2 regions of the Microcystis sp. M083S1 genome follow, and region 2 is predicted to be linked to the other one. Evidence: predicted binding sites of a transcription regulator. Region 2 holds the regulator's gene; the other holds the start of a gene.

Region 1 (16,409 bases), on a different contig from region 2:
TAGAAAATCTGATTCGTTCCCTCGTCGGTATGGTGATCGGTTGTGGTGTCATTGCCGGTTTACGGGCGATCGGTTTGGTTAAATCAAGAGAGGCGATCTACTAAAATGAAAGTTTTCCTTTTGGGGTGTGGGGTGTAGGGGCGGACTCAACGGGAAGAATTCCTGCGTTGCGTCCAACCCGACACCGAAAAAAAAGCGAACTAGCGTTTTAGCCAACTCATCATCGCCCGCAGATCTTGACCGACTTCTTCGATCGAATGTTCTGCTTCTTGACGACGCATAGCGGTGAAACCAGGTTTACCTGCTTGATTTTCGAGGACAAACTCTCTGGCGAATTGTCCCGATTGAATTTCCCCGAGGATTTTCCGCATTTCGGCCTTAGTCGCTTCCGTCACCACCCGCGGACCACGAGTATAGTCACCGTACTCGGCTGTATTGGAAATACTATCGCGCATTTTGGCCAAACCGCCCTCGACGATCAGATCGACGATCAGTTTTACCTCGTGTAAACACTCAAAATAGGCTAATTCGGGCTGATAACCAGCTTCTACGAGGGTTTCAAAGCCAGCTTTAATTAAAGCGCTTAAACCGCCGCATAATACTGCCTGTTCGCCAAAAAGGTCGGTTTCTGTCTCCTCGCGGAAAGTGGTTTCCAAAACCCCGGCCCGAGTGCCACCGATACCTTTAGCGTAGGCCATCGCCCGCTCGCGTGCTTGGCCGGTAGCATCTTGATAGACGGCGAATAAACAGGGGACTCCTTGACCTTGTTCGTAGGTGCGACGGACGAGATGGCCAGGTCCTTTGGGGGCGACCATAACCACATCGACGTTAGCTGGGGGAACCACTTGACCGAAATGAATATTAAAGCCGTGGGCAAAAGATAACACCTTGCCTGCGCTTAAATTCGGGGCAATTTCGTTGAGATAAATCGTTTTCTGCACTTCATCCGGTAAGAGGATCATGATCCAGTCGGCAATTTTAGCGGCTTCGGCCACATCATAAACCGGAATACCGGCTTCTTTGGCTTTGATTGCCGATTTACTGCCGGGATATAGACCAACAATCACATTAACGCCACTATCCTTGAGATTTAATGCGTGGGCATGACCCTGGGAACCATAACCAATAATAGCGATCGTTTTTCCCGCTAATAAATCTAAATTGGCATCCTCATCATAGTACATTCGTGCCATCGAAATCGCTCCTTAACTTCTTTTGTCACTGTGCAAACTCCTAATTATAGGGGAAAATCACGCCTGTCAGAAGCATTTGAGCGCCGGTTTCCCAGAGTCAAGAAAAAATAGTGCCTAGAAAAATTGAAATTTTCTTGAGATATTTGGGTAATCTAACTAAAGAAGGCGAAACGAGATGGAGCGGTTAACTAGGTTTTTTGTCTAGACTTGGTTCTTTCACCAAAATTGATTACAATATCATCATCAATAGGTGCTTCCTCTCCCCTCACCCAGTCAAGATTAACCTCGATCTGAACACAGATAATCGGGTTGGTGTTCAGTGCCGAAATAGCTTCTCTCCTTCTCGATTTTTACCTTTTCTGGGTAATTTACCCAGTCAGGATCGTTTATAGACTAATTTACTGCCTTGATCAACACTAGAGAAAATCAGGTCAAAAAATTATTGGCTTTGTTAATCACTAATTCTCTGAGAGCTGCCCCAGAAAATCTATGGTAAGTTTTTTTAAGAAGCTATTGACAAAAAAAACTCAAGGTGTTGGGCTAGAGATTACCCCAGAGCGCCTTAACGTGGCTCAGATCGCCAAACAGAAACAAAATTATAAATTAGTTAAATATTGTTCGTCGGATATCCCAGAAGGCATCTTTGAGGAGGGAAAAATCGTCGATTCCGTCGCTTTAGCGGAATTAATCCAGGAAGTCCTCAAGGAAAATAAAATTAACAGCAAACGAGTCGCTACTGCTGTCCCCATGCGCGAGTCAATTATCCGGATTATCGCCATTCCCTCGGAATTGGACGAGGAGGAATTGCGCGATCTGATCTTAAATCATGAAGCTAATTTATACCTTCCCTATCCGCGCGAGGAAGTGGATATCGACTACCAAAAACTGGGCTACTTTCAGGATGAAGACGGCATCGAAAAGGTGCAGGTTTTGCTGGTAGCTACTCGTCGGGAGATCACCGATTCCTATCTGGAGACCCTGCAACGGGCAGGATTACAGGTAGATGTGCTAGAAATTAATAGTTTTGCCCTAATTCGGACGATTCGCGATCAGTTGCGACAGTTTAGTTCCAATGAAGCTACCGTTATTGTCGATATAGAATTTGATAACACGGAAATTGCCATCGTGGTGGACGGCGTTCCCCAATTTTCCCGCACTGTCCCCATCGGCACTTTCCAGCTACAAAATGCCATTTCCAGGGCGATGAATTTGCCCACCTCCCGCAGTCCTGAGATTCTTTTGGGGATGACAATCCCGATCACTGCCTTTGATAGTCTTGGCACCAATACCGGTCTTTCCAGAACCTTTACTACCGCCGGGATTGCTGCACTGATGCGGGTTTTAGGGGAATTAACCGATGAATTGCGGCGATCAATTAATTTCTATCTTAACCAAAGTGATGAACTGGAAATGGAAATTGTCCAGTTACTTTTAGCCGGTCCCGGGGGCGGTTTAGCACAACTAGATGAATATTTTACTCAACGTCTTAGCATCCCTACCATGCCCATCGATCCGATCGCAGCACTCAACTTAGATATCAATCAAGAGATTCCTAATACCCAAAGACCGGGATTAGGAACAGTTCTCGGTTTAGGATTGCGGGAGGTATAGACAAAAATTATGTATAGTCTTGACGTTAATTTTCTCAAAGATCGCCATCTTAACCGAACAGTCCAAACAACCTCTAACTTCGAGATTTCCACCGTTATTAACCTGAGGAAACAACTACCCCTGTTCCTCGGTGTGGGAGTGGGGGCCGGATTATTGGCACTGACGGGATTACTCGGTTTAACCGTCGGTTGGAAAACCAGCGAAACTCAGGCCAAAATTCAGCAACTGGAAGGGGAATTAGGTCAAGTACAAGTCCAAAGTAAAAAACTAGAAGACATCAGAGGGGAACTAAAGGCGGTAGAAGCAAAAAATAAAGCTCTGGTGGGTGTATTCAATCAGATTAGGCCTTGGTCAGCCATTATCCAAGAAATTCGCCAACAAACTCCTTCTAGTGTGCAGTTAAATAGTTTGCAACAGGTGGAGGTTCCCGCAAACCCCAATCAAGGGCAACCCAATCCGGCTGCTGGCTTAAAAATCAGTGGTTTTGCCAGTAATTACGAAGCAGTCAATGATTATCTCTTAACCCTACAAGCTTCTCCTTTTTTAGAGGGTAAGCGAACGGTGATCGAAAGTGCTGCCCTGGCCGATTTACCCCTAGATGTGGCTAATCAGTACAAAAATATTAATGTTACTTTCCCCCAAGTGGTTCAATTTGTGATCACCGCCCAATTAAGTGATACTCCCGCTACTCAACAACTGCCCAATCTCGCCAGGAATGGCGCGATCGGAGTTGTTACTAGGATTAATACTCTCAAAAGCCAAGGAGCTATTCAACCATGACCTTTAACGAAGAATTTGAAAAGCTGAAATTAGAGGAATTTGAGGAGTATCCTATCGCTTTCGGGATAACTTTTACCCCCCGTAATAGTGGCATCGCTGCCGCTGTGGTAGGTTTACTTGGCTCCCTCTATCTGCTTTTTAACTGGGTGATGCCCGCTTATAATACCTGGCAGCAACTGCAAACCGATGCAGCCAACAAAAAACAAATGGTAGATCAACAAAAAAACCGTCTCGAATTTTCAGAATTCCAAAAAATCGAGAGTCAGTTACAACAACAAAAAGCTATTGAACAGAAAATTCTCTCGCTTTTTGCTAAAGAAAGGGACTTAAGCACTATTCTCTTAGATGTTAGTAATATCTTTAAGTCTCGCGATGTTAAGCTGGTTAGTTTTCAACCCCAAGGACTAGAACCGGTGGTGGTCTCCGATGGTTCCCTCGGTAGTGAGGTTAATAATAAGCTCAAACGTCAAACTTTTAACGTCAAGATGGAAGGGAGCTATGCTAAAACTCACGAGGTTATTCGGGATTTAGAAAGATTACAGCCGCTCATTTTGCTGAACAGTCTCAATACCCAAGTGGATAAGGAAGGATCGACGGTTAAAGTGGTTAGTACCAGCAAAAATAAAGCCACTATCGTTCCCCAAGGCGATAAACCCGTGACTACCACCTTTCTTCTCGATGTGATTATTCCTCTCAATGCCGAAGAATTAGCGAAATTAGCACCGCCACCCCCCGCCGAAGGTCAACCCCCCGCTAGTCCGCCCCAATAATAGTCTTCAATCCAGTGTGAGTATTGCCTTTTTTGTCCGTTGAATTGCGTAATCGTTGAGGAGTGAAGTTAAAGTGAATCCGTCCCGTTATGCCCTATTTATCCCGCAAATTGCCTCGTTTTTATTGATGGCTCCCCTGAGCGTCTTGGCCGAAACCCCCATTTCCTTCCATGGTTCAGAGTTAAAATCTGGTACATCAAAAATTGAATTTTGGCAAGAGTTTAGTAAAGAAACTTTACAAAAATCGCCAAATCAGCTTGTCCCTTCCAGCGCGGCCCTAGAAAAGGAAATCAGCGATCGCATTTTAGCCAGTGAAAAACTACTTGCCCAAAGTGCGCCCATGGTTCCCAACCCCGAAATTATCATTCAAGGCGTACCCCAAGCCCCCGGCGTTCCCACCCTACCCCGGGCCGTTGCCCCACCGGTGGGAGATATTGCCATCTCTAACATCGATGCTAGTGCCGAAAAGGTCAAATTCGAGCGTAATATCACCGTACCTCGTGTTTTACTCCGGGAAGCTTCCGCTAGAGAAGTGTTAATGACCCTTGCTAACATTGCCGGTTATAACGTCGTTTTCACCAGCGCCCAGGGGGAAACTAACGCCACTTCTCAGACAGTTTCCTTGGAATTTACTAACGAATCGGTGGAAAACATTTTTAACGCCGTCTTGTTAATTTCTGGACTCCAGGCCAACCGTCAGGGTAAAACCATCTTTGTCGGGGCGCAATTACCCCAAGGCGCTCGTAATCTGATTAGCCGCACCCTGCGCCTCAATCAAGTTAAAGCTATCGCCGCCGCCACTTTCCTTGCCACCCAAGGGGCAGAATACCAGCGTTTAGTTACCCAAACCGAGGATATCGTCGATCCCCTCACCGGACGAGTCATCGGTCGCCGGGATATTCCTCCCACCCTAGAAGCACTAACACCCCAACAGACAGAAGGCTCAAAAGCTGCCCTACTTTTAACCGGTTTAAGAATTGCCGCCGATGATCGCCTTAATTCTATCAATTTAATCGGCGAAGCGCGGCAAGTCCAGATCGCCACCTCTTTATTAACCCAACTGGATGCTCGTCGCCGTCAGGTGGTGGTTAACGTCAAAGTTATCGATGTCAACCTGCTCAATACAGACCGTTTTAGCAGTAGTTTTTCCTTCGGTTTTAACGATGGTTTCTTCGTTCAGGATAACGGGGCGGCAGTGGTGAACTTTGGCAATATGAACCCACCCAGTAGCTCAACTGTATCCAAACCGGGGGCTTTTGCACAGCCGATAGTTCCTTTAAATAATGTTTTCTCTGGGGAGGGAACACCCGCCCTAGAACCTTTTTTTGATGTTCAGGATGCTCCTTTTAGTAATATAACTCAGGGAAGAGTCACAGATCGAAATACTGGGCTGGTTGTTCCCTATGCCCGTCCTAATTTTGGAACATTTAATAACCCCTTTCAACCCGGTGCAACAGATGCAGATGGAGGAGATTTTGCGCTACCCGACCTCTTCCAATATCCCCAAAGATTCCTGATGACCCTGCAAGCGTCAATTCAGACAGGAAATGCCAAGATTCTCACCGATCCCTCCCTGGTGGTGCAGGAAGGTCAACAGGCCACCGTTAAGCTCACCGAGAAAGTGCTAGAAAGTGTCGAGACAAGTGTAGATCCTCTCAGTGGCGAACGCACCACTACCCCTGTATTGGCTGATGCTGGGTTAACTTTAGCGGTAAACGTCGATCAGGTGGATGATAACGGTTTTATTTCCCTGTCGGTTAGCCCTACCATCGCCTCTCCGGGGTCTCCGATTCAATTTAATAGCGGTGGTCTCACAATCAACACCCTTACCCCTCTGATTCGTCGGGAATTAACTTCTGGTTTAATTCGTCTGCGGGATGGACAGAGTTTAATTCTTTCCGGCATTATCCAAGAAAAACAACAAAGTTCTGAGACAAAAGTGCCGATTTTAGGCGATATTCCCATTTTAGGGGCTTTATTCCGCAGTCGTACCAATAGTAATAGTCGCAGTGAGGTGATTATTCTCCTCACTCCCAAAATCATCGAAGATTCGGCCACTTCTACCCTCGGTATCAACTATCAACCGGGCCAAGATGCGGCGGAAGTGTTGCAGCGTCAAGGGTTCCCCGTACAACCGCGACAGTAATCAGCTTTTTCAGTTATCAGTAATCAGTTTCTGAAGCTTTTGCCTCTTGCATGAGTGCCTCTCCTCATAACTAGCCTATACTCAACGGATTTAGTGTAACTTCGCCAGTCTAAATATTCCTTTATCAGTTAAAAAAGGGAATAGCAACAGTCAGCTATTTTAGGGTTTACTAACCGCCGATTCTAACATAGTAATCGTTCCCTGATTAGCATCAAATTCTACCTCAATACCGATGGGAATAGTTTCAATAATTTCCAAATGTCCGATCATTAAACCTAAACAAGCGGGAATTTTTAAGGGTTGGATATATTCTCTGATCACTTCTTCTAACGTCAAGGAACCATAGTCACTATCAGCACTACAATTGCTACATTGACCGAAGATAAACCCAGCTAAATTATTGAAAATTCCCGCTAATTTTAATTGATTTAACAGGCGATCAATTTCATAAACATCTTCACCAATATCTTCTAAAAATAGGATAGCTCCGGTAAAATCCGGTAGATAGGGAGAACCCGTGATCGAGGCTAAAGTGGTTAAATTACCGCCGATTAATTTACCTTTGGCTTGACCTTTAGTAATAGTTTGAATGCGGTTTTTTACCTGCATTAAACGATTAGCATCATCGGGATCGGGAACATTTCTAAAAGTCAACTTTTCCCCAGAAAATAAAACTTGTCGAAAGCTTTCAGTTTGAGCGGTGCGCCAACTAGAAAAGCCATTGGGAGCATGGAAAGTAACTAAACCAGTTTTGGCATAAATAGCCAATAATAAAGAAGTTATATCACTAAAACCACAGATGATTTTAGGATGACGACGAATTAAATCGTAGTCGAGATAAGGTAATAAACGAGCGCTGCCCCAACCGCCGCGAATTGGTAAAATTAGGGCAATATTATCATCAGCAAAAAATTGATTTATATCCGACGCTCGCTCGCCATCTTTACCGGCTAAATAACCATAACGATCTAAAGCGTATTGACCAACTTTTGGGACTAATTTTAAAGCTTTAACTGCTTCGATAACTATATTTAAATCATCTTCTTTAAAAGTTGCCCCCGCCGGACTAATAATACCCACTCCGTCCCCTGGTTGTAGATGTGGCGGTTTAATTAGAGGAAAATTATTACTAATAACTTTTCTAGGAATTAGGGAAAAACTAACAGCAGTTAGGGCAGTAGTAGTGAGAAATTGACGGCGCTTCATCCTGATAGTTGTTAGAGAAATGGCTCTCTTGGATTTGGTGGGTAAAATGTATTCTAAGATACATTGCTCCTAGCAAGGGGGTGGAACGAACCACAAAGACACAAGGGACACAAAGATCGATCTATCATATAGTAAGTTAAACTTATCACACAGAACCTAGAAGAGCCGAGAAATTGCAAGGGAAGCAAGAATTTAGGGATTACTGCTCAGAAAAAAAGTTTTCACAATTACCCCAGATAAGAGGACAATTAATGCCCAAACCTGATATTTTTGGTTTCCTTCTAATGAGTTTAGTCGATTTTCTATTCCCTCAACTTTTCCCGTTAACACCCCTTGTCCTACCTTTAAATCCGTCACATCTTTTTGTAACGAATCGATTTTCCCTCAATCCGCATCAAGATAGTTTCTAGGGAATAAGTAACCGTTTCCTGAGATTGATTCATTTGTTCAAGATCTTTTAGTTAATTGTTGCCTTAGAAAAACAATTATGCTTCCGATTTTGCCATATCGCGAATGATATCGCCGCGAGTGATAATACCGATTACTTTGTGGGTTTCTTCCTCAATTACCGGTAAACGACGCACATGACGATCGTACATTAACGAGGCCGCTTCTTTCAAAGGGCGATCGGCCGTGATACTAATAGGTTTATCGGTCATTACCTCCCCCACGGTTTGACCGAGAGCTTTATGGAGTAATTTCTCGTGACGGCTAGGATTTTGTAGATAGATGACGCTATCGAGGAGCATAATGTAAGGAGGAGCTTCTACTCCCGTTTCCTGCCACATAAGGTCAGTTTCGGAGATAACCCCAATCAGTCGCATCTTGTCATCCACCACGGGTAAACCACTAAACCGCTTTTCGGCCAAAATCTTCACTGCTTCCGACAGAGAAGTGTTAGCGGTGACGGTGATGGGATTGGGAGTCATGATATCGGCAATTGTTTTTGTCATCTTAGCTACCTGCGATAATAATGCTTTCTCTCTCCATCTTATCATTAGGGTAATCAGTCACCGCTTAATTATGACTATTCTTCAATCTTCGGGCGAGAAAATGGTATAAGATAAAAAGGAAATGGGATATTAATTTAGTTAGTTGACAAGGAAAAAGAAAAATGATCGCTCAACCTCAATACCCAGAAAGAATGACCCCGGAAGAGTATCTAGAATGGGAAGCTACACAGGAATGTCGCCATGAATATATTGATGGGGAAATTATCGCCATGACTGGGGGTAGTCTGCCTCATAATGATATTACCTTGAATTTTTATACTGCTTTAAGAATTCATCTCCGTCCGCGAGGCTGTCGAGTCAATGTATCTGATGCGAAAGTACAAGCTAGTAATAGTCGTTATTTTTATCCCGATTTAGTGATTAGTTGCGATTTTAGGGATAGACAATCTCGTAATTTTATTCAACATCCACAAGTAATTATTGAAGTGCTTTCCCCTAGCACAGGAAACTATGATCGCACTAAAAAGTTACAATATTATCGTCAGATTCCTAGTTTACAAGAATACGTTTTAGTCGATCCTGAATCGATCACTGTTGAGGTTTATCGTCGCGGTGAAGATAAAATTTGGTTTTACTGCGCTTATAGTCAAGGGGAAGAAATTATTCTATCTAGTCTCGATTTTCACTGTGCGATCGAGTTAATCTATGAAGGGATAAGTTTCGATTAAAGAAAGTTTACAAAAAGGTCAAACCTTCCTAGACTTAAAATAAATACGTCCCGATTGTTACGATAAATTCTATGTTACCGCCCCTATTAGTCCTTGATCCCTTGTTAGAAAACTGGTTACGAGAAGATCTCGGTAGAGGCGATCGCACCACCCAAGCAATTTTCTTCGGTCATGCTAAAATTGGTCAAGCTACTTGGATTGCCAAGGAAGCGGGTGTTATTGCTGGTTTACCCGTAGCTGAACGAGTTTTTCAACTGCTTAACCCCACTATTCACTTTACCCCCACCGTTGCCGAAGGAGAATTCTGCCCCAAGTCTAAAGTTATTGCCGAGATAGAAGGTTCCCTCGATGCGCTGTTAATTGGGGAAAGAGTCGCTTTAAATCTTGCTATGCGCTTGAGTGGGATTGCTAGTGCCACTCGTCAGTATGTGGAGAAAATTGCCGATTTATCGACAAGATTGGTCGATACTCGCAAAACTACCCCCGGATTGCGAATTTTAGAAAAATATGCCTCCGGTATCGGTGGCGCTATTAACCATCGTTTGGGGTTAGATGATGCAATTATGATTAAAGATAATCATATTCAAGCAGCCGGCAGCATTGAGGAAGCAGTGCGTCGTGTACGGCAAAATATGCCCTATCCTCTCACAATTGAGGTAGAAACCAGTCAATTAGAAGAAGTGAATCAAGCTCTGCAGCAGGAGGTAGAGATCATTATGTTAGATAATATGGATTTAGAGATGATGCAAACTGCTGTGGAGATGATCCGCAATTTTAATAGTAAAACCAAAATAGAAGCATCGGGAAATATTACCCTCGATCGCATTCGCAACGTTGCCGAAACAGGAGTAGATTATATTTCCACTAGCGCCCCGATTACTCGTTCTACTTGGTTAGATATTAGCATGAGAATTGATTAAAAGGCTCTATCAGTTATCAGTTATCAGTTATCAGTTTTGATCACTGACTCCTATCTATTCTAACCTCGATCGCATCGCCAATATTTAGGTGTAATTGCTTTTGAGCGCTGCCACTATTGACGGCAATTTCTAACCCCCCGTGACTACCGATAAAAGCGACTATTTCCCCGGAAGGAACATCACTGTAGGTGTTTTTTGCGGGGATAATTTTTGAACCCAACTGCACCGACCAATTTTTTCCTTCTAGGAGATAATTGGGGATATTGCTGATTAAATTGCCGAAAATGTCAATATATTGAATTTGACCCCTAATTTTATCTTCCTCGATCTGGGGAACAGCGATCGCTAATTGTTGCAAGCTATCGGGATCAATAATCTCACCCAACATTTCTAGGGGTACTCCCCGGGCCAAATAAGCAGCCACAGGAGCAAAAATATCACGACCATGAAAAGTAGTGCTAGGGTTAGGGGTGCGCCAATAGGAAGAATTATCGAGATTAACGGCGGATATAGCGGGAGATTGACTTAAAATGCCACTAAATAAACCATTATCTGGCCCGACTAAATAACCACCAGCAAAACGAATCCCTACCCCGCGTCTTTTGCTTCCCACTCCCGGATCTATAACTGCCAGATGAATAGTGCCTTGGGGAAAATATTGATAGGCATTCAGGAGAATAAAACGACCAGCGTAAAGGTCTTGGGGCGAAATTTGATGATTCAGGTCGATAGTGCGAGCATGGGGAGCAATTCCCGCGATTACTCCCTTGATCATGCCCACATAACCGTCCTGTAGTCCAAAATCGCTAGTAAGGGTTATCAGTGTCTTTTCCGTCATTGACTGGTTCCTAGGGTGGCCAACAGCTTTAATAAATCTTAATGGGAAATTCAGTATCTAAAGATACAGTTCCCCAAGGAGAATGTTATGATTTAGATATAAGGTAAGTTAAGTCGCTCAAAAGTCTGTCCATCATGAACAAAAATCGTCAGCAAGTCCTAACACAGGCCACCGTGGCCCATAGGGAAACACTCCGCAGAAATTTACAACACCGACTGGAAGTGGCTAGAGCGCAGGGAAATGAGGCTCTAGTTCGTCAATTGGAAGCAGAGGCGGCCTATTTGCACCTTCGTTAGAGTTAATCGGTGTTTGGTCATAGTCTAGTTGTCGGTTTCTGGTGATCGGTGTGCCGGTCACTTTTTTTTAGGCGAATTTTCAGGAAAAAAATTGCTGATATCTCCACTGGCAATCCCTAAAATAGAAAGAACAGCAGTTTAGAGATCAAATAATTATGGCTTTTTTCCGGCAATATATCGCTCCCCTCCTGACTATCTTAGTGTTTTTAGTTGCTCTGGTTGCCACCAGCATCCGGATTTTTTTGCCAGCAGATTTAGCCGCACCCGCTCCGATCGAGCCATCCCTGGGCATAATTTTCTCTTATCCTTGGCATGGCTAACCTTCCCGAAAATTATCAGCTGCGACTGGGAAAACCGAGCGATCGCTATCTACTCATTAATTTTCTCACCCGCACCTATCAAGAATTTTTTCCCGAACAAAAAAACCTCTCCCATCTAGCTGATACAGTCAGACAGTTTTTTTGCCTCGATACTCCCCTGTGGATCGTCGAAGGACAACAAACGGCGATCGCTTGTCTCTGGATGGGGAGCGCCGTCGATCAGGTGACAGGCGATCGCTATGGTCATATTTTTCTAATTTACGTCGATCCCCAGCATCGTCGCCAAGGTATCGCCAGCGCACTAATCGATCGAGCTAAGGATTGGGCAAAAAGTCGCGGACAAACCCGCATCGGTTTACAAGTCTTCATCAATAACGACAATGCTCTCACTCTCTACCAAAATCTCGGCTTTCAAACTCGCTCTTTGCTGATGTTGAAAAATATTTAGAAACTGTTATCAGTCAGGAGATAGGAGTCAGGAGACAGGAGGCAGCTTTACTCTCCCCACTCCCCCACTCCCCCACTTCCCCAATTCATAATTCATAATTCATAATTTATAATTTATAATTCCCACACCCCACACCCCACACCCCACTTCCCCAATTCATAATTCATAATTTATAATTTATAATTCCCACACCCCACACCCCACACCCCACTTCCCCAATTCATAATTCATAATTTATAATTTATAATTCCCACACCCCACACCCCACTCCCCACACCCCAGACATACCCCTAGAGATGGCACTGTCAGCATTAATTATTCCTGATCGAGCGACAAAGGGTAAAATTTGGGAAACACTGCAATATACTGGCAGTCATCGTGGGTAAAAACACGCTATTTTATTAACCGATTACTAACCGCGCTTTAGGAGTCAGCAGTTTTCATGGATTCCGTGACAACCCTCCAATGTCAAAACCTAACCTGTCTATCCCCGAACGCTCTCACTAATAGATTCTGTGAAAAATGCGGTACTCCTTTAGTTAAGCGCTATTTATGGATGATGGGTGATTGGGTGAGAAGCTATTATCGTGTTGGCGAGCTAATTGATGATCGTTATTTGGTCAAACAACCACAAATTGTTCTTGATACTAAACCCGCTCAAGCACCCCAAGCGCCGGACGAACCTCCTAGCTGGATTTCCCTCTACCTAAAATTGTTACCCTTCCATCTCCACATTCCCCAAGTCTATGGCTATATTCCCAGTCCCGATGAACGCTTAAATATGGACATCTGGCTGTTAGAATACGGCACTATTCCCCTCGATGAAACGGGAGAATTAATTTATCCGCAACTATTGCCCACTCTGGCCGAGGTTTGGTCGCAAGCTTCCGATTTAAGGCAAATTCACTGGTTATGGCAAATGGCCAAACTCTGGTATCCCCTCCAGAAAAAAGCTATGGTCTCTAGTCTGCTTAACCCTTTTCTGACGAGAGTGAATAATCAGCTGCTGCAATTACTAGAATTAAGCAAAGACGAGGTCACCGCTCCCAATTTACGAAATTTAGGGGCTTTCTGGGCCGGTCTGATCCCGACGGCAGCCGCTAATATTCAAGATTTTCTCGCATCCCTGACCCAAGAGCTAGAATCCGGCGATCTCGATCGCCCGGAATCCCTGATCGCTATTCTCGATTATGCACTACAGCACTACGGTAGAGGTCAAGAACGCACCTATGAGATTTTTACCTGCACCGATACCGGTCCGGTGCGGGAACACAACGAGGATGCCTGTTATCCCCCAGCTAATCAGGCCATAACCCTGTCTAATGGTCAAAATCCCCTGGCGATTGTCTGTGATGGCATCGGTGGTCAGGAAGGGGGCGAAATCGCTGCTCAATTGGCGATCGAAACCCTGCCTAGGGAAATTAATCAGAGTCCCACCACTGATATTCAAGTCTATCCCGATAGTCACAGTCTTGTCCTCGAACAGGCGATTCGTGTCACCAATGATCTGATCAGTCAACGCAATGATCAGGAGTCAAGACAAGATCGCCGGCGCATGGGTACGACTCTAGTTATGGCCTTTGGCCAGGCCCAGGAAATGTACGCGGCCCATGTGGGGGATTCCCGTATCTATTGGATTACTGCCCAGGGTTGTCATCAAGTGACGGTGGATGATGATCTCGCTGACCGGGAAGTGAAATTAGGCTATCTCCTCTATCGTGATGCCATACAGTATCCCAACGCCGGGGCCTTGGTGCAAGCTTTGGGCATGAGTAGCGCCACTAATCTCTATCCCACCGTTCAGAGGTTGATTATTGATCAAGACTGTGTTTTTCTCCTCTGTTCCGATGGTTTAAGTGATTACGATCGGGTAGAACAATACTGGGACAGTGAAATTCTGCCTCTTTTGCGAGGAGAGAAAACTGTAACCGCAGTGGGGGAAAGTTTATTACAACTAGCTAACCAGAAAAACGGTCACGATAACTCCACCATCGCCCTAGTTTATTGTCGGGTAGTTCCTACGGCTGAAACTGTCAGGCCTTTAATTTATGCTGAGGCCAAAGAACGAATTATTCCCGATCTTAATGACCAAGATTTTGATCACAGAGGAGACACCTACTCCGGAGAAGAAGCGGTGACAGCAATACCCACTCCCCCCCCCGCATCTTCTTCTGTTTCTAGTCCTACCTCTCCCCCCGCACCCACTACCGTTTCAACCCTAGTCGTGGTAGCGATCGCTGTCGGTGTTCTCGGTTTGCTGGCTGCGATCGCTTGGCAATTCCTGAGTCGTTATCCCGTTTCCAATCCATCGATTTCTCCCGCACCTGTCACCAGTCCGAGTCCCACGACCGGGACGACACCTTCCGCACCTGTCACCAGTCCCACTCCCCCCAATGCTTCTCCTAACTAGGGTTTGATGAAAAAGTTGTTCGTGGGGACAGGGTGTGGGGTTTTACCTGAAGATTAATCGACTTGTCGGGGGTTGCCAGAGCGAGTTAAGATAAAATGCCCGATTAACTGCCGAGTCTATCATATATGGTTGATGCTGCGACGTTCTCCTCCGACACCTCCGCGATCATTGATGCCTTTGAAACGCCTCTAGAGTTTAACTTTCAACTGCCAGATCCCGAAGATGAAACCATCCAAGATCATGACTTTCAGCAGCAACTGGATTCTTTTTGGAAAGTTTGCGATCGCTTTGATTTGCAAACGGAAATCTGGCGGGGGCGAATTTTGCGAGCTATTCGCGACCGAGAGAAGCAAGGCGGTGATAGTCGCGGTACAGGCTTTTTAAACTGGTTAAAACAGCGAGAAATCACTAAAAGTCAAGCTTATGCTCTGATTCAATTGGCTAATAGTGCTGATACTCTCCTAGCAGAAGGACAACTGGATCCCGATAGTATCAATAATTTTAGTAAACGCGCCTTCGTAGAAACGGCCAAATCTGCCCCCGAAATTCAAAAATTAGTCAGTGATGCAGCCCGACAAGGGGAGAGAATTACCCGTCGGGAGGTGAAGCAATTGGCCGATGAATGGACGGCGATGAGTTCAGATTTACTACCCGATGAGGTGAAGGAAAAGGCCAGCGATGGTAGTTTACCGGCGCGTCATCTCGCTCCCCTAGTGAAAGAATTAGAAAAGTTACCCGATACTCATATCGACACTCTCCGCCAAGAAATCGCCGCTAATCCCGATGTGGACACGGTAAAATTAATCACCTCGGAAGCACGCAGTTTAGCCAAATATCTCGACGCGGCGGCCCAAGTACAAACTCTCCGACGAGGTAATTTAGATATCGAAATGGCTTTAGAAGAAGCTTTGCGCGTCGATTGTCTAAATACGGCGGCGGATCTGGTTAAACAAGCCACACAATTAGAGCAGGCCGTGGCTAAACTTTATACTACTTGGAAACGTTTGGGTAGTTTGTCCGATCGCCTCTATGTGGATACGGGAGCAAGTAATCCCCATCTGCGATCGATGTTAACCTGTTTAGAAAGTTTAACCAGTGAAGTGATCGAAGTAGAACTGGATGAAGGTGGGCAAAAAATGGTACGTTTACGCATTATCAGCGATGGGGGAAGTTAGATGGGAATTATGAATTATGAATTGGCAAGTGGGGAGACTTTTCAGTGAGCAGTAATCAGTTATCAGTGGGAAGTGGCGAGCAAAAAGCGTTCGACAAAAGCTCACGCCGAAGTCTGATGACTAAAAAGCTGATAGCTTGCTGCTATAATCTCTGAATATCCTCAAATTTTATGAAAACTTATTAACAGATACTTGACTTTATGCTAAAAATAAAGGAAAAAAAACCGATAATTAGCATCGGTTCCATAACTGCGGCGATCTTGCTCAGTTTAACCCTAATTCCTGCCGCTATAGCCAAGGATGTCCTTCTGAGAGTGGGCATTGTCCAACGTTTTGGCGATGAAGCCAAGGAAAAATTAACCCTGAGTAGTACCAGTGGTGATAATCTCACCCTGCGGGTGCTGGGAGAAGATGGCCAATCCCAAACCCTGCAAACCAATCGCCTACAATTAGAAGTTATTCCCCGTCCCCTCGCTTCTCCCATCCTCCAAGAAAAAGTCATTTTGAGCGACCACGCCACCTTTGAAACCGCCGAAAATAGTGCCAAAAATTGGGCAAAAATGGGCATTAAAGTGGAAATCACCCAACCCGGACGCTGGCAGGTTTGGGCAAAGC
Region 2 (16,409 bases):
TGATGACTAGGCCACCCCAAAGTTTGATAGGGGTCTATCGCTAGAAGTTTTTGATACTTCGACCAACGAGCCTGCAATTCGGCAGGTAAACAAACTAAATCATTTTGAAAATCAGCTACCCATTGCACGAAATAATGACTTTTAGTAGCCACAACTTTTCACCCATTCCCTTAACTCATCCTCATCAATCTCTTCCTCTGCTTCAACCCCAGTTATCCATTTCTTTGGATTACCTAAATCTTCTAATCTCTTAATTCTAAAGCTTCTGCTGATGTAATTTCAGGGTCATCTTCCAGAATAATAATAACCTCTACTTTTCTCCCAGGGAAAAGCTGATCTGACTGAATTTCTAGACGACCATCTGACTGAACAAAAATTGTTTGACGAATCGCTTGAGTCATTAGTAACCTCTTGGCTTTTGCTGATGTTAATGTAGGCTAAAAATTTACCTTCAGTCATCAAATTCAATTTTTTTTAGACTGAGTATGCTATCTAACAAGTCTTTTTACTCTTGAATACGACATATTTTTATAATATTACGTTACGCCATGCCGACCAATCTTGCCGTTGCTTGAACTGTCAAAACAGTGCGATCGCCGATTGCGTAGGGGGTGTCCCATTATCCCACTAATCGAAAAGCAGCATCAATCGGCAATTGTAACGGTAAGGATTGATTCCAGCGTTTCGAGAAAAATAAAATCTCCAAATTCTCAATCTCCCCAGAAGTCGGATTTAGACGAGCGACAATTTCATCCCCAATCTCCTCCGACTCTTGATCTGCATAGGGAGAACAGACATCTACATAAAGAATATCTCCCGTCGGGTCATAGCGAAAAGTTAGATTTTTTTCCATACCATTATTCCCCCTGTAATTTTTCGGGCTGTGTATATAGTCACGATCCAATGACGACTAAGAGCAGTTTGGGAAACCACCACCAGAATTAAAAATCGTCCCGTCCGAATCGTTGAAAACCACTTAGAAAATAACAACGCCTTTTCATCATGATCGCTAGAACGAATTAAATCTGGATCAGCTAAAGTCTGGGCTAATTGCTCCTCATAATCGGGTAATGTACCCGGATGGCGATCAATAATATGCTGTTCTCGCTCATCGGTTAATTCAACCTCTACCTCTAAATAACCACAGAAAAAAGACCTTGCCAAATTTTCTTCATGTCTCCAAAACTGATCTTAAATTTAAAAACCAAAACTTAATCATCGGCGATCGCTGCTGCCAATATCAGATACATGAAACGTGAAAACCACTCAGCCTTGCGACAAAGCATAAGCTAATTGCTCTTGATCAGAAGCCCCAATCAGTCCTTCCTCTGAAGACATTGTAACATCAATCCCTCGCACCCTTAAACCTTTGGCGATTGCGTTAGAAACACTTTTATCTTAATTAAACTTTAAAACCGCGATCGCTTTAGCCTTGGCAACTGCGATCGCTGGTGGGCATTGTTAAGTTTTCTTGAACGGGCGATTTTCGTGATCAAGAGTAGAACCATCAATATTTATGGTTCGGTTGGCTCTTGGTATTATACGGATGTCTGTGGAGAAATGGGTCTTATACATTCCAGTCAAATTAAATTTGACAACTAGAGAGCGCGTTTCTACGGGAACACAGAAACGGGTAGAATCGATCAATGCAGTTGTTTTCTTTCGAGGTGTCGTCATTAGTAAGAAAGCTACCCGTTCCTTAGCCGGTATTGCTGGAATTGTCGCCGTTGCCACCTTAATCAGTAAGGTTTTTGGTTTAGTCCGCGAACAGGTAATCGCCGCTGCCTACGGTGTTGGGCCGGTGGTGAACGCCTACGCTTTTGCCTACGTTATCCCCGGTTTTCTGTTAATTCTCCTCGGTGGCATTAACGGTCCCTTTCACAGCGCTTTGGTCAGTGTTTTGGCCAAAAGAGATAAATCCGAGTCCGCGCCGATTGTCGAGACTGTCACCACCCTAGTCAGTGCGATTTTATTAACTGTCACCGTCTTTTTAATCGTTTTTGCCAATATTTTTATCGATGTTCTCGCCCCCGGTTTAGATGCCGCCACCCGTGCCATGGCCATTCAACAACTGCAAATTATGGCCCCCATGGCGGTTTTAGCTGGTTTAATCGGCATCGGTTTCGGTACTCTCAACGCGGCAGACCAATACTGGCTACCGAGTCTCAGTCCGCTTTTTTCCAGTGTGGCGGTGATTATCGGGGTGGGTTTGCTGGCTTGGTTCGTTGGCGATCGCATTGATGAGCCGCAATATGTGCAACTGGGGGGTTTTGTCCTCGCCGGCGGTACTCTCGTCGGGGCGCTCTGGCAATGGTTAGCACAAGTGGGCGCACAAGTCAAGGCAGGTTTAGGAAAATTAACATTTCGTTGGGATTGGCGGATACCGGGGGTGTCGGAGGTGTTGCGGGTGATGATTCCGGCGACCTTATCTTCGGGAATGTTGCATATTAACGTTTATACTGACCTCTTTTTCGCTTCTTTTATCGAAAATGCCGCCGCTTCCATGCGTTACGCCAGTTTTATCGTTCTCACGCCCTTGGGCATCATGTCTAACATGATTCTCGTGCCGTTTATGCCGATATTTTCTCGACTGACGGAACCGGAAAATTGGGGAGAATTGAAGCAAAGAATCCGTCAGGGTTTATTATTGACGGCTTTAACCATGTTACCCTTCACCGCTATCTTTATCGCCCTCGCTTTCCCGGTAGTGCGGGTTATCTATCAACGGGGTGCCTTTAATCTGGCTGCCTCGGAACAGGTGGTTCCCGTATTAATGGCCTACGGTTTCGGGATGTTTTTCTATCTCGGTCGCGATGTTTTGGTACGAGTGTTCTATGCTTTGGGTGATGGCGAAACTCCTTTTAAGGTGAGTATGGTAAATATTTTTCTCAATGGTGCGCTGGATTTCCTCTTGTATAGACCTTTTGGTACTCCGGGGATTGTTTTAGCAACTGTGGGGGTTAATATCCTTTCTATGGGCATTTTTACGGTGATTTTAAATCGTCGTTTAGGAGGTTTACCTTTGGGAGAATGGGGTTTATCCTTATTGGGATTAACGGTAATTACAATGCTTTCTGGTGTTGCTAGTTGGGGTGCTAGTTGGGGTTGGGAAAAGGTTTTCGGTGCTGGTAATATTTTCCTACAATTATTACAGTTAGGTTTTGCTTCAACCGTAGCGGTGGGTTTATTCCTCCTCGGTGCGATGTTATTGAAGTTACCTGAATTAGACCTGTTAATCTCGCGAGTTCGTCAGAAGTTCTTGAAAAAATCTTAGGTTTAAGTTGCTGCCTCACCTCATCATTACATAGGGTTTGCTGAAAAAGTTTTTTCTGGGTGTAGGGTGTAGGGTGTAGGGTGTAGGGTGTAGGGTGTAGGGTGTAGGGTTTTACCGATTTTCATCTGGTCAATTATCTAATTTTCAGGGAAAAAGTCCCTGAGATAATTAGAACCAGATATTTTCGGAGGTAGGGGTGCAGAATTGCGAAAGGTTATTTATTTTTAGGAATTGGGGGAAGTTGAGGTGATTTTCGGCGAGAATTAGAACCGGATATTTTCGGGGGTAGGGGTGCAGAATTGCGATTAGATAAACTTTGAAGGCTCTTTTTCATATTAGCAGGTTCTGGCAGTTCTAGAGTTACCCCTTCTCTAGCGGTCATTGTTTCCTCTGGTAGGCATAAATCAAAAACAAAGGCAGAATTATTGGTTAAATCAGCAAATTCTAATTTTATCATCTCCGCAGAGGATTCTTGTGCTAATAAAGGTTCAATTTCGGTTTTAATTAACTGTTCTAATTGAGCCAGATAATTGATCTTAACAGGAGTAACAATTAAAGTTAACACTTCTTGCCAACCTTGCCCCCCCAATTCGGCCAAAATATCCCCATAACAGCGAATTTTCCAGCTACCTATTCCTAAATCTCGATAGGAAAAAATTTCCAGCCAACCCCCGGCATCCGATCGATAATAATGGGTATATCGTTCGCTACTTTCGGGAGATTCGTAATCGATACGCACTTCGATATGAGCAAAAGGAGAATCCAGACGGGCCAAAAGACGATAGTTTCCCGAGACAATTTCTAGGGAATTAGTAGAAATTGTGCTTCCGTGATTCTCCCCTTGTTTTTGCAGTATAAATTCCATAATCCTAGCCTAGGACTGATGTTTGGCCTCTTAGGTTTGGTGGGTAAAATGTATTTTAGGATACAGTCCCGCCAGCGAGCGAGTGGAATGAACCACAAAGACACAAAGGACACAAAGAATAAGAGAGCCTAATGTTTGCCCATGACGCTAAAACTTAGGATTTGTGCCGGGAGATTTGCGCTTTTAATTCCCCTGCTTGTGTCAGTAAATCCGCTTGGGTTAGACTAATTTGTTCTTGGGTGGCCATCCATTTCAGTTGTACCGTGCCATTTTCAGCCTCAGCATCCCCCAAAATTATACAGCCCACGGCCTTAGCTCGATCGGCCCGTTTAAATTGTTTTCCGAAAGCGCTGCCGCTTAAGTCTAACTCGACGCTAAACCCCAATCCGCGTAATTGTTGCGCTAACACCGCACTGCGGGCCTCAGCTTTTTCTCCTTTGGAGACGAGATAAAAATCGGGAACCAAAAAAGATAAAGATTGCTTTTGTTGTAATAATATAATCAGACGTTCTAAACCGATTGCCCAACCCACTGCTGGTGTGTCTGGTCCGCCTAATTGAGCTATTAAACCATCATAACGACCCCCACCGCAAACCGTGGCTTGAGCGCCTAAATCATCGGACTGAATTTCAAAGGCCGTATGGGTGTAATAGTCCAATCCTCGCACTAAACAGGGATTAAGATTATAGATAACTCCCAAATCGGTTAGTAAAGATTGCACCCGTTCAAAATGCTTTTGAGAATCACTGCCGAGATGCTCAAGAATACTGGGGGCATTCTTACAGATAATCTTGGTTTTCTCGTCCTTACTATCCAAAATTCGCAGGGGATTTTTTTCTAATCTCTGTTGAGAATCCGCGTCTAAATCAGCTTTGTAGGGAGTCAAATAATCTAGCAGGGCCTGACGATAATTTTGCCTATCTTGGGCATTTCCCAGGGAATTAATATCTAATTTTAGGTTTTCTAGCCCCACAGCTTTTAATATCTCGCTGGCAAGGGTAATTACTTCCACATCCGCCCTAGGATCATCACTTCCCAACAATTCGACCCCGATTTGATGAAACTGTCGCTGCCTACCCGCTTGCGGACGTTCATAACGAAACATCGGCCCCTTATACCAGAGTCTTTGTACTCCTCCGGCGGCCTGTAATTTGTGTTCAATATAGGCGCGAACGACCCCAGCCGTTCCCTCTGGTCGCAAAGTCAGGGAACGTTGACCGCGATCAAAGAAAGTGTACATTTCTTTACCCACCACGTCCGTCGCTTCGCCGATACCCCGTTCAAAAAGTTGCGTCTGTTCAAAAATGGGAGTTCGTATCTCTTGATACAGCGCAGTCCCTAAAATTCTGCTGGCAGTTTCCTCTAACCACTGCCAGTAACCGACCTCCGCCGGTAAAATATCTTTTGTGCCTCGGATTGCCTGGATTTCGCCCATAGTTCTCTGTATTTTTATCCCTATTTGAACAATCTTAAACCGCTTAGAGTCACTAATACCGTCGATCCTTCATGACCGATGACACCAAGAGGTAAAGTTATATCACCGGCAAAATTGGCTATTAGCAATATGCCGATAAACGCGAGGGCGAAGGTGATATTCTGTTTAACGATGCGATTGGCACGACGACCAAGGTTAATCGCGCTGGGAATTTTGGCTAAATTATCGGACATAAGGATAATATCGGCCGTTTCCAAGGCCACATCACTACCAGCTTTTCCCATGGCAATCCCCACATTAGCCATAGCTAAAGCGGGCGCGTCATTAATGCCATCCCCCACCATAGCGACAGTGTGATATTTTTCTTGGAGATTTTTGATCACGGTTAACTTATCTTCGGGCAGTAAATCAGCGTAAACCTCCTCAATACCGAGTTTTTCAGCAACTTTATCGGCACTTTGTTGATTATCACCCGTAATTAAAACGATATGTTCGATACCGATCTTTTTTAGCTGCTTCACCAGATTAACTGCCGATTCCCGCAGGCTATCGGCCACAGCGATCGCCCCGATTATCTGATTCTCTTGTACTACCCAGACGAGGGTTCTGCCTTCTTTTTGTAAACGTTCGCGCATAGCTAAAATATTCTGGTCAAGATCAGTAATATGGTCACGAATATAGGCAAAATTGCCCACAGATACCGACTTATCGGCAATTTTTCCCGTGATACCCCGTCCCGATACCGCTTGCACCTGATTAGCACTGAAGAAATTTATACCACGTTCCCTGGCTGTGGCGGTAATAGCGGATCCGATGGGATGTTCCGAACAGAATTCTAGGGCTGCAGCCACCGCTAACACCTCATTTTCGCTGACTGCATGGATAGGGATAATTTCCACCACTTGCAACTTACCAAGGGTGAGAGTGCCGGTTTTATCAAAAGCGATCGCTCGTATGCGGCCGATCATCTCCAATCTTGCGCCATTTTTGAATAAAATCCCCTGTTTTGCCCCGTTAGCGATACCCGATAACAAAGCCGGCATAATTGAGGCCATTAAAGCACAGGGAGAAGCCACCACGAGAAAAATTAAGGCCCGATAGATAGTGGTTTCCCAAGTCCAACCCCAGAAAAAAGGCGGTAAAATCCCGAAAATTAAGCCCAAAATCACGATAATTTTCGCATAACCTCGCTCGAAACCTTCGATAAACTCTTGGGAGGGAGGGGATTCATTTTGTGCCTTTTCTACCAAACGAATCACCCTCTCAATTAAGCGACTTTCGGGGGGAGTTTCCACCTTTAAACGTAGCACTCCCGCACCGTTGAGAGTTCCCGCAAAGACTTCTTCCCCGATGGTTTTATCCACGGGAAGCGATTCTCCCGTAATTGGCGCTTGATTAATGGGACTGTTTCCCTCCATAATAATGCCGTCAATGGGGATTAATTCGCCCGGTTTGACTAAAACTGTGTCACCGATCCGTAATTGCTTGATAGGAACCTCTTTTTCCCTGTCTCCCGTGATTAATCTAGCAGTATCGGGAGTCATCGCCATGAGAGAACGAATATTGCGATCGGTTTTTGCCATGGCAATCTGTTCTAATGCGCCACTAATAGCGAAAATCAGGATTAAAATGGCTCCATCGATGATGAGATAGTAATTACTATCCCAGAGTCCCAAAATCGCCGCCCCCAAGGCCGCTACAATCATTAACAGGTCCACATCTAGTTCTTTTTCCTCCCATAAAGTCGTCAATCCTGCTTGGGTACTCTCGTATCCTCCCACCAGATATGCGATCGCTAGTAGGATAAAAGCTGGGCCGATCAGATTAAAGTGTAGGCATAACCAACCAAAAAAGACTAAAATAGCGCAAATTCCTGCGGCAACTGCCGAGGAATACTCAGACAACCAAGAGGACGAGATACTCTGAATCATGGATTGATGGCAATTACTTTTCTCCCCATTCTAGAAAAAATTAGATCGATGCAGAAAACCCCTATGTGGTATTCACCGGTGCGAAGGCTCTCTTAGGTTTGCTGGTTAAAATGTATTCTAAGATACAGTCCTGCTGGCGAGGGAGTGGAAGGAACCACAGAGGCACAAAGGACACAAAGATCGATCACTACATTCAGTTAAACTGATCAGACAAAGAAGAGTGGAAGGAACCACAGAGGCACAAAGGACACAAAGATCGATCACTACATTCAGTTGAACTGATCAGACAAAGAAGAGTGGAAGGAACCACAGAGGCACAAAGGACACAAAGATCGATCACTACATTCAGTTAAACTGATCAGACAAAGAAGAAGAGAGCCGTGCGAGTTAGGAGGAAGCGGAAAATTGGCTATTAGAGGACGAATTTGAACCGGTAGAGGGACGACTTTCGGCAGTAGAGATATAATTTCCTTATCTTCCTTTCCCCCTTTCTTCGATGCTATCCTTACTAAAAAAGCTCTGGAATTGGCTAAAATCGCTCTTTATTGCCAGTCCGAAGGCAATTAACCCCAAAGAAGTCAAAAATACTCCTCCAGAACCCAGCGATGGGGAATATGAAGGGATATTGATGGGGTTATTCGAGCAGGTGGCGGCGGGAACCACTACCGGCGGGTTACGGGGATGGCTATACAGTCGCCATTGTGACGATAAAAAGCTGGCGCGGTGGCTAGGGGTCAAAAGCGAGGAATGGCTACAGTATCCGGAAGATTATCAAACTTTAGGGCGGGATCTGGCGGCTTTAGGCAAGGTGATGACGGGAAATCTGGGGGAAGTATCCCAACGGATTAGCCTCCAGTTACGCGACGCGGTGAGGGATGTTTCCAGTGTGGAGGGGGAAAATCTATGCTCAAAGGAGACGGATTTAACGGAAGTGGTTCAGGATGCCGAATTCTGGTTTGAGCAAGGAAACCAGAAATACATGAATGGGGATTTTCTCGGCGCGATCGCATCCTGGGATCGCGCTTTAGAAATGAAACCCGATGACCATGAAGCTTGGAACAACCGAGGGGTTGCGTTAGGTAATTTAGGCAGATTGGAAGAAGCGATCGCATCCTACGATCGAGCTTTAGAAATGAAACCCGATTACCATGAAGCTTGGCACATCCGAGGGATTGCGTTATATAATCTAGGCAGATTAGAAGAAGCGATCGCATCCGACGATCGAGCTTTAGAAATTAAACCCGATTACTATTATGCTTGGAACAACCGAGGGGTTGCGTTAGGTAATTTAGGCAGATTTGAACAAGCGATCGCATCCTACGATCGAGCTTTAGAATTTAAACCCGATTACCATCAAGCTTGGGACAACCGAGGGAGTGCGTTAGATGATTTAGGCAGATTTGAAGACGCGATCGCATCCTACGATCGAGCTTTAGAAATTAAACCCGATAAGCATGAAGCTTGGAACAACCGAGGGAATGCGTTAGCTAATTTAGGCAGATTTGAAGAAGCGATCGCATCCTGCGATCGAGCTTTAGAATTTAAACCCGATTTACATCAAGCTTGGAACAACCGAGGGAATGCGTTAGCTGATTTAGGCAGATTGGAAGAAGCGATCGCATCCTACGATCGAGCTTTAGAAATTAAACCCGATGACTATTATGCTTGGAACAAGCGAGGGATTGCGTTAGATAATTTAGGCAGATTTGAAGAAGCGATCGCATCCTACGATCGAGCTTTAGAAATTAAACCCGATTACTATTATGCTTGGAACAACCGAGGGGTTGCGTTAGGTAATTTAGGCAGATTTGAACAAGCGATCGCATCCTACGATCGAGCTTTAGAAATTAAACCCGATAAGCATGAAGCTTGGTACGGCCGAGGGGGGGCCGTTTGTTCTCTGAGTAAAAATCGTATTTCTACTCCTAGTCTAGAAGCTCTCATTTACCGTAAACCGATAGTAGCCCTTAATGACCGAGAACCCCATATTTTCGCCCTCCGGGAGGCACTTCCCCACCTCATTCAAGGATCGCCTCCGTGGGGGCAAATTTATCGCTATCTAGGGGAAGCTTATCTGGGACATTCCCAGTATAAAGAGAATGCTAGTCCCTATTGGCGCGAAGCAATCCGACATTATCAAATCGCTTTACCGATTCTCACCGAAAAAGACTTCCCCGAAGATCATTTAGAAATTCTGCAAGGATTGATCCGCGCTCATCTTTCCCTACAGGAAATCCCTGAAGCGCGATTCTATCAACAACAGGGGCGCCACCTTTTCACCCGACTACGCGCCCAGAAACGCGATAAACCGGCTTTTGAGGCAAAATTCAGCAGTTTTAGTCACCTAGAAATCGATTTACTGATCGAGGAAAATCATCCTCTAGACGCAATTGAACAGGCAGAATTTTATAAAAATCGTTGTTTGACTTGGATTCTCGATAGTTGGCAAGAAAACCCCACCAGTCCCGATTATGCCACTATCCAAAGCCTGACCAGTCCGAATAAGGCGATTATTTACTGGTATCTCAGCGAGGACAATCTCACCACCTTTATTATCACCCCAGAGGCTGATCCCGTCATTCTAGAGCCAGAACAACGCCGTCAACCAGCGCGACAGTTTCGGACTTGGTTAACTGAATGGGATAAACAATACCTTGACTATGCCAGTAAAAAAGAAACCGAGAATAAACAAAATCACCCCTGGAGATTGTCACTTAACAGCCGTTTTGCCCAATTAAAGCGGATTTTACAGATCGATAAAATTCTCGAACCTTTGCCGGTTTCCGTTGATTCCCTGATTCTCATCCCCCACCGGGATCTGCACCGCTTCCCCCTACATACCCTCTTCCCCGAAAAATACACCGCCACCTATCTCCCCTCTGCTCAGGTCGGTTTGCGTCCCCAGTCCAGCGATTTCTCCTATTCTCCCCTCCTCAGCGTCGAAGACCCCAAAACGGAACAAAAACCCATGGATTTCGCCCAACTGGAATCAGCGATTATTAGCCATATCCTGCAACCGAGCCAGAGAATTAGCCCGAAAAAGGCATCACGCGAAAACGTCCGCAAAGCCCTCGAAAATGCCCATAAAACCTTTCATTTCACTGGTCACGGCTTTTATGACTCTTTTCGTCCCCAGGAGTCTGCGATCGCCCTTAGCGATGGTTTATTGACCGTCCGGGATATCAACAAGCTCAACCTCTCTAGTTACCGTCTCGTCTGTCTGGCTGCCTGTGAAACCGCTCTCACCGGTAAGGATGGCATTACCACCGAATACGTCGGCCTCGTCAGTGCTTTCTTGGCAGCCGGTGCGACTAATGTGGTCAGTACCCTCTGGCCGGTGAAGGAGATTTCTAGTGCTTGGTTTATGATTAACTTTTATCAAAGATTATTAGCGGGTGAATCTCCGTCCCTAGCTTTGAAAAATACACAAAATTGGTTAAAAAATATCACTTGGCAGCAAATAGCTAACTGGATCGAGCAACTTGGACAACTTCCCGACCTAAGGGAAGGGGTCGATCGACTGGAGGTGAGGGCGGCGAATACTTTGAAGGAAGGCAGTACAATAGGGCTAGATCAACTAACAGAATATAGTGATCCTTACCATTGGGCGGCCTATACCCTGACTGGACAGGACTAACTTATGGAAATTCCCAAAACAATTATCGATCTTGAAGCGCTGCTAATCGCCCTCGCACAGCAGACTGAACCCTTGCCAGAATATCTACAGCGATCGCTCAAAGAAATTGAACGATTATTAAGGGAAGAACAACCCCAGGCAGCAACACAATTGCGGCAACTTGTCAAGGATTTTCCCCCCCTAGAAAAAGCTTATAAAAAAGCGATCGAAGAGTTAGACGCAGCCTATGCTAACCAAGAACGCACCAAAAGTTTAAGCGTCACTTTTCCCGATAGTTTAGATTTCGAGTCCCTATTTATTAATGATGTTATTCCTAGCCAAGATTGGGTAAAAACTGCCCAAAAATTAGCTGGATCCCCCCTGCCCCCCTTGATAAGGGGGGTGCCGACAGGCGGGGGGATCCCCCTTGATCCAGGATCCCCCCTGCCCCCCTTGATAAGGGGGGTGCCGACAGGCGGGGGGATCCCCCTTGATCGCGAGGGTGCTGATTCCCCTCGATTTTGGGATAAAGCCGATCGCCTGATGGTGGTAACGGTGGGAGGTGCAGCCCTAGGGGGATCGATTGCGGGAGTTTATGGCGCGGTTATTGGTGCGATATTAGCGGCCGGCTGCGGATGGTATATTACTTTTAGGAAAGCAAAATCAGCATAAATTTTTGATGAAGATTGTTAACATTGAAAACTTTCTTTTGTTAATCGGAACCTTGGTTATTACCGCAAGCGTGGCAGTGGTTACAAAAAAACAGCCAAGACGGGGAAACAATAAATCTTATCTAGAAATTCTTTTTGTTTCTGGGTTAAGTTTATCGGCTGTATTGGCAATGTCTAAGGTCGTCCATAAAGTGTTAACTGATGAAGATTTTCAGAATTGCCTTGGCTCGGATAGTCAAATCCTTATTTTGTTAGCTGCTGTTCTCGGTATCTTTATTTCTATTCAAGAGATTTGGAAATTATTTGAAGCGAAGTAATAGAAATGCCAGCTTTATCCATATCCAAAAGTTATACTAAATCCTGTTGAGAAGGTTTTGATCCCCCCTTGATCCCCCCTTAATAAGGGGGGCGCTGATCCCCCCTTGATCCCCCCTTAATAAGGGGGGCGCTGATCCCTCCTTGATCCCCCCTTAATAAGGGGGGCGCTGATCCCCCCTTGATCCCCCCTTAATAAGGGGGGCGCTGATCCCCCCTTGATCCCCCCTTAATAAGGGGGGCGCTGATCCCTCCTTGATCCTAGGGTTGATTCATTGTAGGGTTGATTCATGAATCAACCCTACTACCCTTAATAAGGGGGGTGCTGATGATTTTTAACACCTACCTACTTAAAACTACATTCCCATAATTTCGTAACCGGAATCTACATAAATAATCTGTCCGGTAATACCACTAGCAAGATCACTGGCTAAAAAAGCGGCCGTATTTCCCACCTCAATTTGTGTCACCGTGCGATGTAAAGGAGCGATTTCTTCCACATGATGGATCATATCAAGAATTCCCCCCACGGCCGAAGATGCCAAGGTGCGAATTGGACCGGCAGAAATACCATTAACTCGGATCTTTTGACCACCTAATTCGGCGGCTAAATAGCGAACACTCATTTCTAAACCAGCTTTTGCCACCCCCATTAAATTATAGTTAGGAATTACCTTGACACCACCGAGATAGGTAAGAGTGATAATACTTCCCCCTTCCGTCATCAAAGGTTTAGCCGATCGAGCTAGACGGGTTAGGGAAAAAGTGCTAATATCTAGGGATTTAGTGAAAGCTTCCCGAGGGATGGCGGTAAAATCGCCCGTTAAACCCTCTTTATCGGCAAAAGCGAGACAGTGAATCAAAATATCCAGTTTGCCCCATTTTTCCGCCACTGTAGCGAAAGTATCTTCTACCTGTTGGTCATTTTGGACATCGCAGGGGACATAAAAAGCGGGATTAAGTTCATCGGCCAATTCTCGCACTTTTTTCTCAAAGCGGCCTTTTTCGTCGGGGAGATAGGTGACACCGATATTTGCACCAGCTTGATGGAGTTGTTGGGCAATTCCCCAAGCGATCGAGCGATTATTGGCAATTCCCGTCACTAGGGCGTTTTTTCCCGTTAAATCTAACATAGTTCTCGTTTCTCTTACAAAAATCTCCCCAATAGCCGACCCCAGCGAGATTCGGTATAATAGGGATACAGATAACGGGGCAGCAATGATCACCCCTCCCCCATTGTCTGGCAAAAAGCGCCCAAAACTTTTCCCAGTTTAGCGAGCGGTTGTGTTTAATAGAGGTGACACTCGTTGGATAATAAAAACAATTTTCCCCTTTTTTGGATGTGAGATGGACTTATCATTAATACAAGATAAACCCCTAGCAGATGTGTTCCGTCGAATCGGCAGCGGCAATTTCCCCCCGGTGGTGGAGTTGTTCGAGCGTGGCAAAACGATCTTTTTCCCGGGAGATCCCGCCGAAAGAGTCTATTTTTTGCTGAAAGGAGCCGTTAAGTTATCGCGAGTCTATGAAGCGGGAGAGGAAATTACCGTGGCTCTACTGCGGGAAAATAGCGTCTTTGGTGTGCTATCCTTACTCACCGGCCAGCGATCAGATCGTTTTTATCATGCCGTGGCTTTTACTCCGGTAGAATTACTCTCGGCCCCGATCGATCAGGTAGAAAGGTCCCTCCGCAATAATCCCGATTTATCAATGTTGATGCTGCAGGGGTTGTCCTCGCGGATTCTGCAAACGGAAATGATGATCGAAACCTTGGCTCACCGGGATATGGGTTCACGTTTGGTCAGTTTTTTATTGATTCTCTGTCGTGATTTTGGGGTTCCCACCACCGATGGTATCCGGGTTGACCTAAAATTGTCTCACCAAGCGATCGCAGAGGCGATCGGTTCTACCCGCGTCACTGTCACCCGTTTATTGGGAGAGCTGCGGGATCAAGAAATGGTCTCAATTTACAAGAAGAAAATTACCGTCCATAATCCCGTCGCTCTCAGTCAACAATTTACTTAAATTCTGGATGACTAGCGCTTATATTTTGGTTTTGGCCATCGTGGTTTTAGGTGGTCTGATAGCGGTGATTGGCGATCGTATAGGTAGCCGTATCGGTAAGAAAAGGATGCGTTTATTTAATCTGCGTCCGAAACAAACCGCAACTTTGATGACGATTGTAACGGGAATTTTGATCGCCGGTTCCACTTTAATTGTCTTGTTTGCTTCTAGTAAATCCCTGCGTCAAGGAGTTTTTGAACTGGATCGCCTGTTAAATGAACGTCGTGCTGCTATTAAGGATTTGGAAAGACAGGTAAGAAAAACCACCGAGCAAAAAAATCAGGTGGAAAAAGCGTTAAAAACGGCTAAAAGTGAACAGATAGCCGTGCAGAAACGTCTAGAGGTTCTTAACAAAAATTATCAAGCTTCTCGTCAACGTTTGCGGTTAGTTTCGGGACAGTTGGAAAAGTTTCGTAAGGAAGTGGCTAATTTAAATAATGAACGAGTTATTTTAACTAATCAAAAGGCACAGTTAATCAGTCAACGGGATCAATTGTCCCAACAAAAATCAATTCTTTCTAGTCAGATAAATCAACTACAAACCACAGTTCAAGTTAGAGATAAAGAGTTAGCTAATCAACAAAAGTTATTAACAACCAGACAAGCGCGACTTCAACAGTTGGAAACCCAACAAAAAACCCTACAGCTAGAAATTGATCGCCGGGATCAACGTATTGGAGAACTCGATCGATCGATTGTGGATAAAAATTTAGCTTTGGAACAGCGCGGGGGAAAATTAAAAGATTTAGAAACCCAAATGGCTTTTCTTAAGCGGGAAGTAGAAGTTTTAGAACAATACTATCAAACCTATCAAGAATTGCGGGAAAAACAAATCGCTATTTTCCGCGGACAGGTGTTATCTTTTGGAGCTTTTCGTATTGTTGATCCCCAAGCTATTGTCGCTGTTATTGATAAGTTATTGCGAGAAGCGAATATAAATGCTATCCGTGCCACCCAACCGAATCAGCCTAATTTTGACCAGCGTTTAGTTAAGATCACAAAAGCACAGGTAGAACAGTTAAGTCAACAATTACAGGACGGTAAAGAATATGTGGTGAGAATCCTTTCCGCAGGTAATTATGTCTTAGGAGAAAGCGAGATTCGTGTCTTTGCTGATGTGGTTCCCAATCAAAGAGTTTTTGAGGAGAAACAGGTAATCGCTGCCGTTTCCATTGATCCCCAAAATATGACGGAAGAAGACCTACAAAAGCGTTTAGATTTACTCTTAGCTTCGGCTCAATTTCGCGCTAGAAGTGCGGGAGTTTTAGGGTCAATTCAAGTGGAAGATGGGTTATTAACTACGGTAGTTAACTTTATTGGTCAAGTGAAAAAGTCGGGTAATTCTATCGAGACACTTGAGGCAATTGCTGCTAGTAAAACTAATACGGCTGGCCCCTTAACTTTGCGTTTAGTGGCGGTAAAAGATGGTAAAATTATTTTTAGTACGTCTTCTTAAAAGATAGCTAAAGTTAGGATTTGAGATTAAAATCAACTCCTTCGTAAATATCGACAAGATTTAAGCTAATTCCTAAAGAATCTAGGGATATAATTCCCCTGGCTGGGGTGTATTCTTGCAGTAACCAATTATTGTCTGATGTTTTGCTATAGGATTCTATTAGTATCTCCCCTTGACTGACGAGAAGATATTGGTTTAATTGGGGTATAGAACGATAATAACGAAATTTATCACCCCGATCATAACTAGAGGTGGAAGGAGATAAAACCTCTATAATTAGGCAGGGATTTAAAATTTCATCGTTGCGATTATCACTCAATAATGGTTCCCCGGCAATGATCATTAAATCTGGGTATAAACCGCGATTATATTGGGGTATCCATAGTCGCAAATCACTGGGAAAGACTTCATAAATAGTTTTCCTTAAAGCATTGTCTAACAAGCGAATTAAATTGCGTACCAGTCGATTATGATTGATGCTTCCCCCTGTCATCTCGATAATTTCTCCGTCGTGATATTCGTGTTTAACCTCGGCTATGGTTTCTAAATTACGATATTCTTCTAAGCTGAGGGTTTTGGTAGGAGATCGAGTTAGCATTTTCTCTGTCACAGAATTTTTAATCCTCCTGATTATAACCTAGATCACAGAAAAAAAGGTTATCATTCATAAATTATTCCTCAATTAAAATCAATTCCTTCGTAAATATCAGCAAGATTTAAGCTAATTCCTAAAGAATCTAGGGATATAATTCCCCTGGCTGGGGTGTATTCTTGCAGTAACC

What was found. Region 2 encodes NtcA, which controls nitrogen genes in cyanobacteria. Its sites were predicted from a motif close to TTTGTANCNNNNGNTACAAA; they were not measured.
Region 1: a site for NtcA is predicted at 11,196-11,215, ahead of IM450_RS11795 (SAM hydrolase/SAM-dependent halogenase family protein). Genes of this name have one in related genera too.

What each region holds. Positions count from the first base shown of each region.
Region 1 covers NZ_JADBTB010000114.1:2,477-18,885, forward strand. The annotation lists gene IM450_RS11740 (ECF transporter S component) at 1-104, shown strand, start outside; gene ilvC (ketol-acid reductoisomerase) at 201-1,193, opposite strand; gene pilM (type IV pilus assembly protein PilM) at 1,683-2,804, shown strand; gene IM450_RS11755 (PilN domain-containing protein) at 2,814-3,584, shown strand; gene IM450_RS11760 (pilus assembly protein) at 3,581-4,354, shown strand; gene IM450_RS11765 (secretin N-terminal domain-containing protein) at 4,428-6,500, shown strand; gene IM450_RS11770 (S66 peptidase family protein) at 6,660-7,706, opposite strand; partial or broken gene IM450_RS11775 (polyhydroxyalkanoate biosynthesis repressor PhaR) at 7,899-8,149, opposite strand; gene IM450_RS11780 (CBS domain-containing protein) at 8,192-8,659, opposite strand; gene IM450_RS11785 (Uma2 family endonuclease) at 8,821-9,387, shown strand; gene nadC (carboxylating nicotinate-nucleotide diphosphorylase) at 9,459-10,307, shown strand; gene IM450_RS11795 (SAM hydrolase/SAM-dependent halogenase family protein) at 10,348-11,145, opposite strand; gene pirA (arginine synthesis PII-interacting regulator PirA) at 11,280-11,441, shown strand; gene IM450_RS11805 (hypothetical protein) at 11,597-11,761, shown strand; gene IM450_RS11810 (GNAT family N-acetyltransferase) at 11,754-12,209, shown strand; gene IM450_RS11815 (PP2C family protein-serine/threonine phosphatase) at 12,652-14,619, shown strand; gene IM450_RS11820 (hypothetical protein) at 14,745-15,794, shown strand; gene IM450_RS11825 (SpoIID/LytB domain-containing protein) at 15,995-16,409, shown strand, end outside.
Region 2 covers NZ_JADBTB010000210.1:440-16,848, forward strand. The annotation lists gene IM450_RS19275 (hypothetical protein) at 1-152, opposite strand, end outside; gene IM450_RS19280 (hypothetical protein) at 243-401, opposite strand; gene IM450_RS19285 (DUF2283 domain-containing protein) at 620-853, opposite strand; gene IM450_RS19290 (hypothetical protein) at 838-1,164, opposite strand; gene murJ (murein biosynthesis integral membrane protein MurJ) at 1,547-3,274, shown strand; gene IM450_RS19300 (hypothetical protein) at 3,489-4,139, opposite strand; gene hisS (histidine--tRNA ligase) at 4,294-5,574, opposite strand; gene IM450_RS19310 (heavy metal translocating P-type ATPase) at 5,595-7,505, opposite strand; gene IM450_RS19315 (CHAT domain-containing protein) at 8,002-11,142, shown strand; gene IM450_RS19320 (hypothetical protein) at 11,146-11,793, shown strand; gene IM450_RS19325 (hypothetical protein) at 11,801-12,109, shown strand; gene fabI (enoyl-ACP reductase FabI) at 12,464-13,240, opposite strand; gene ntcA (global nitrogen regulator NtcA) at 13,455-14,132, shown strand; gene IM450_RS19340 (DUF3084 domain-containing protein) at 14,140-15,627, shown strand; gene IM450_RS19345 (Uma2 family endonuclease) at 15,641-16,225, opposite strand; gene IM450_RS19350 (Uma2 family endonuclease) at 16,306-16,409, opposite strand, start outside.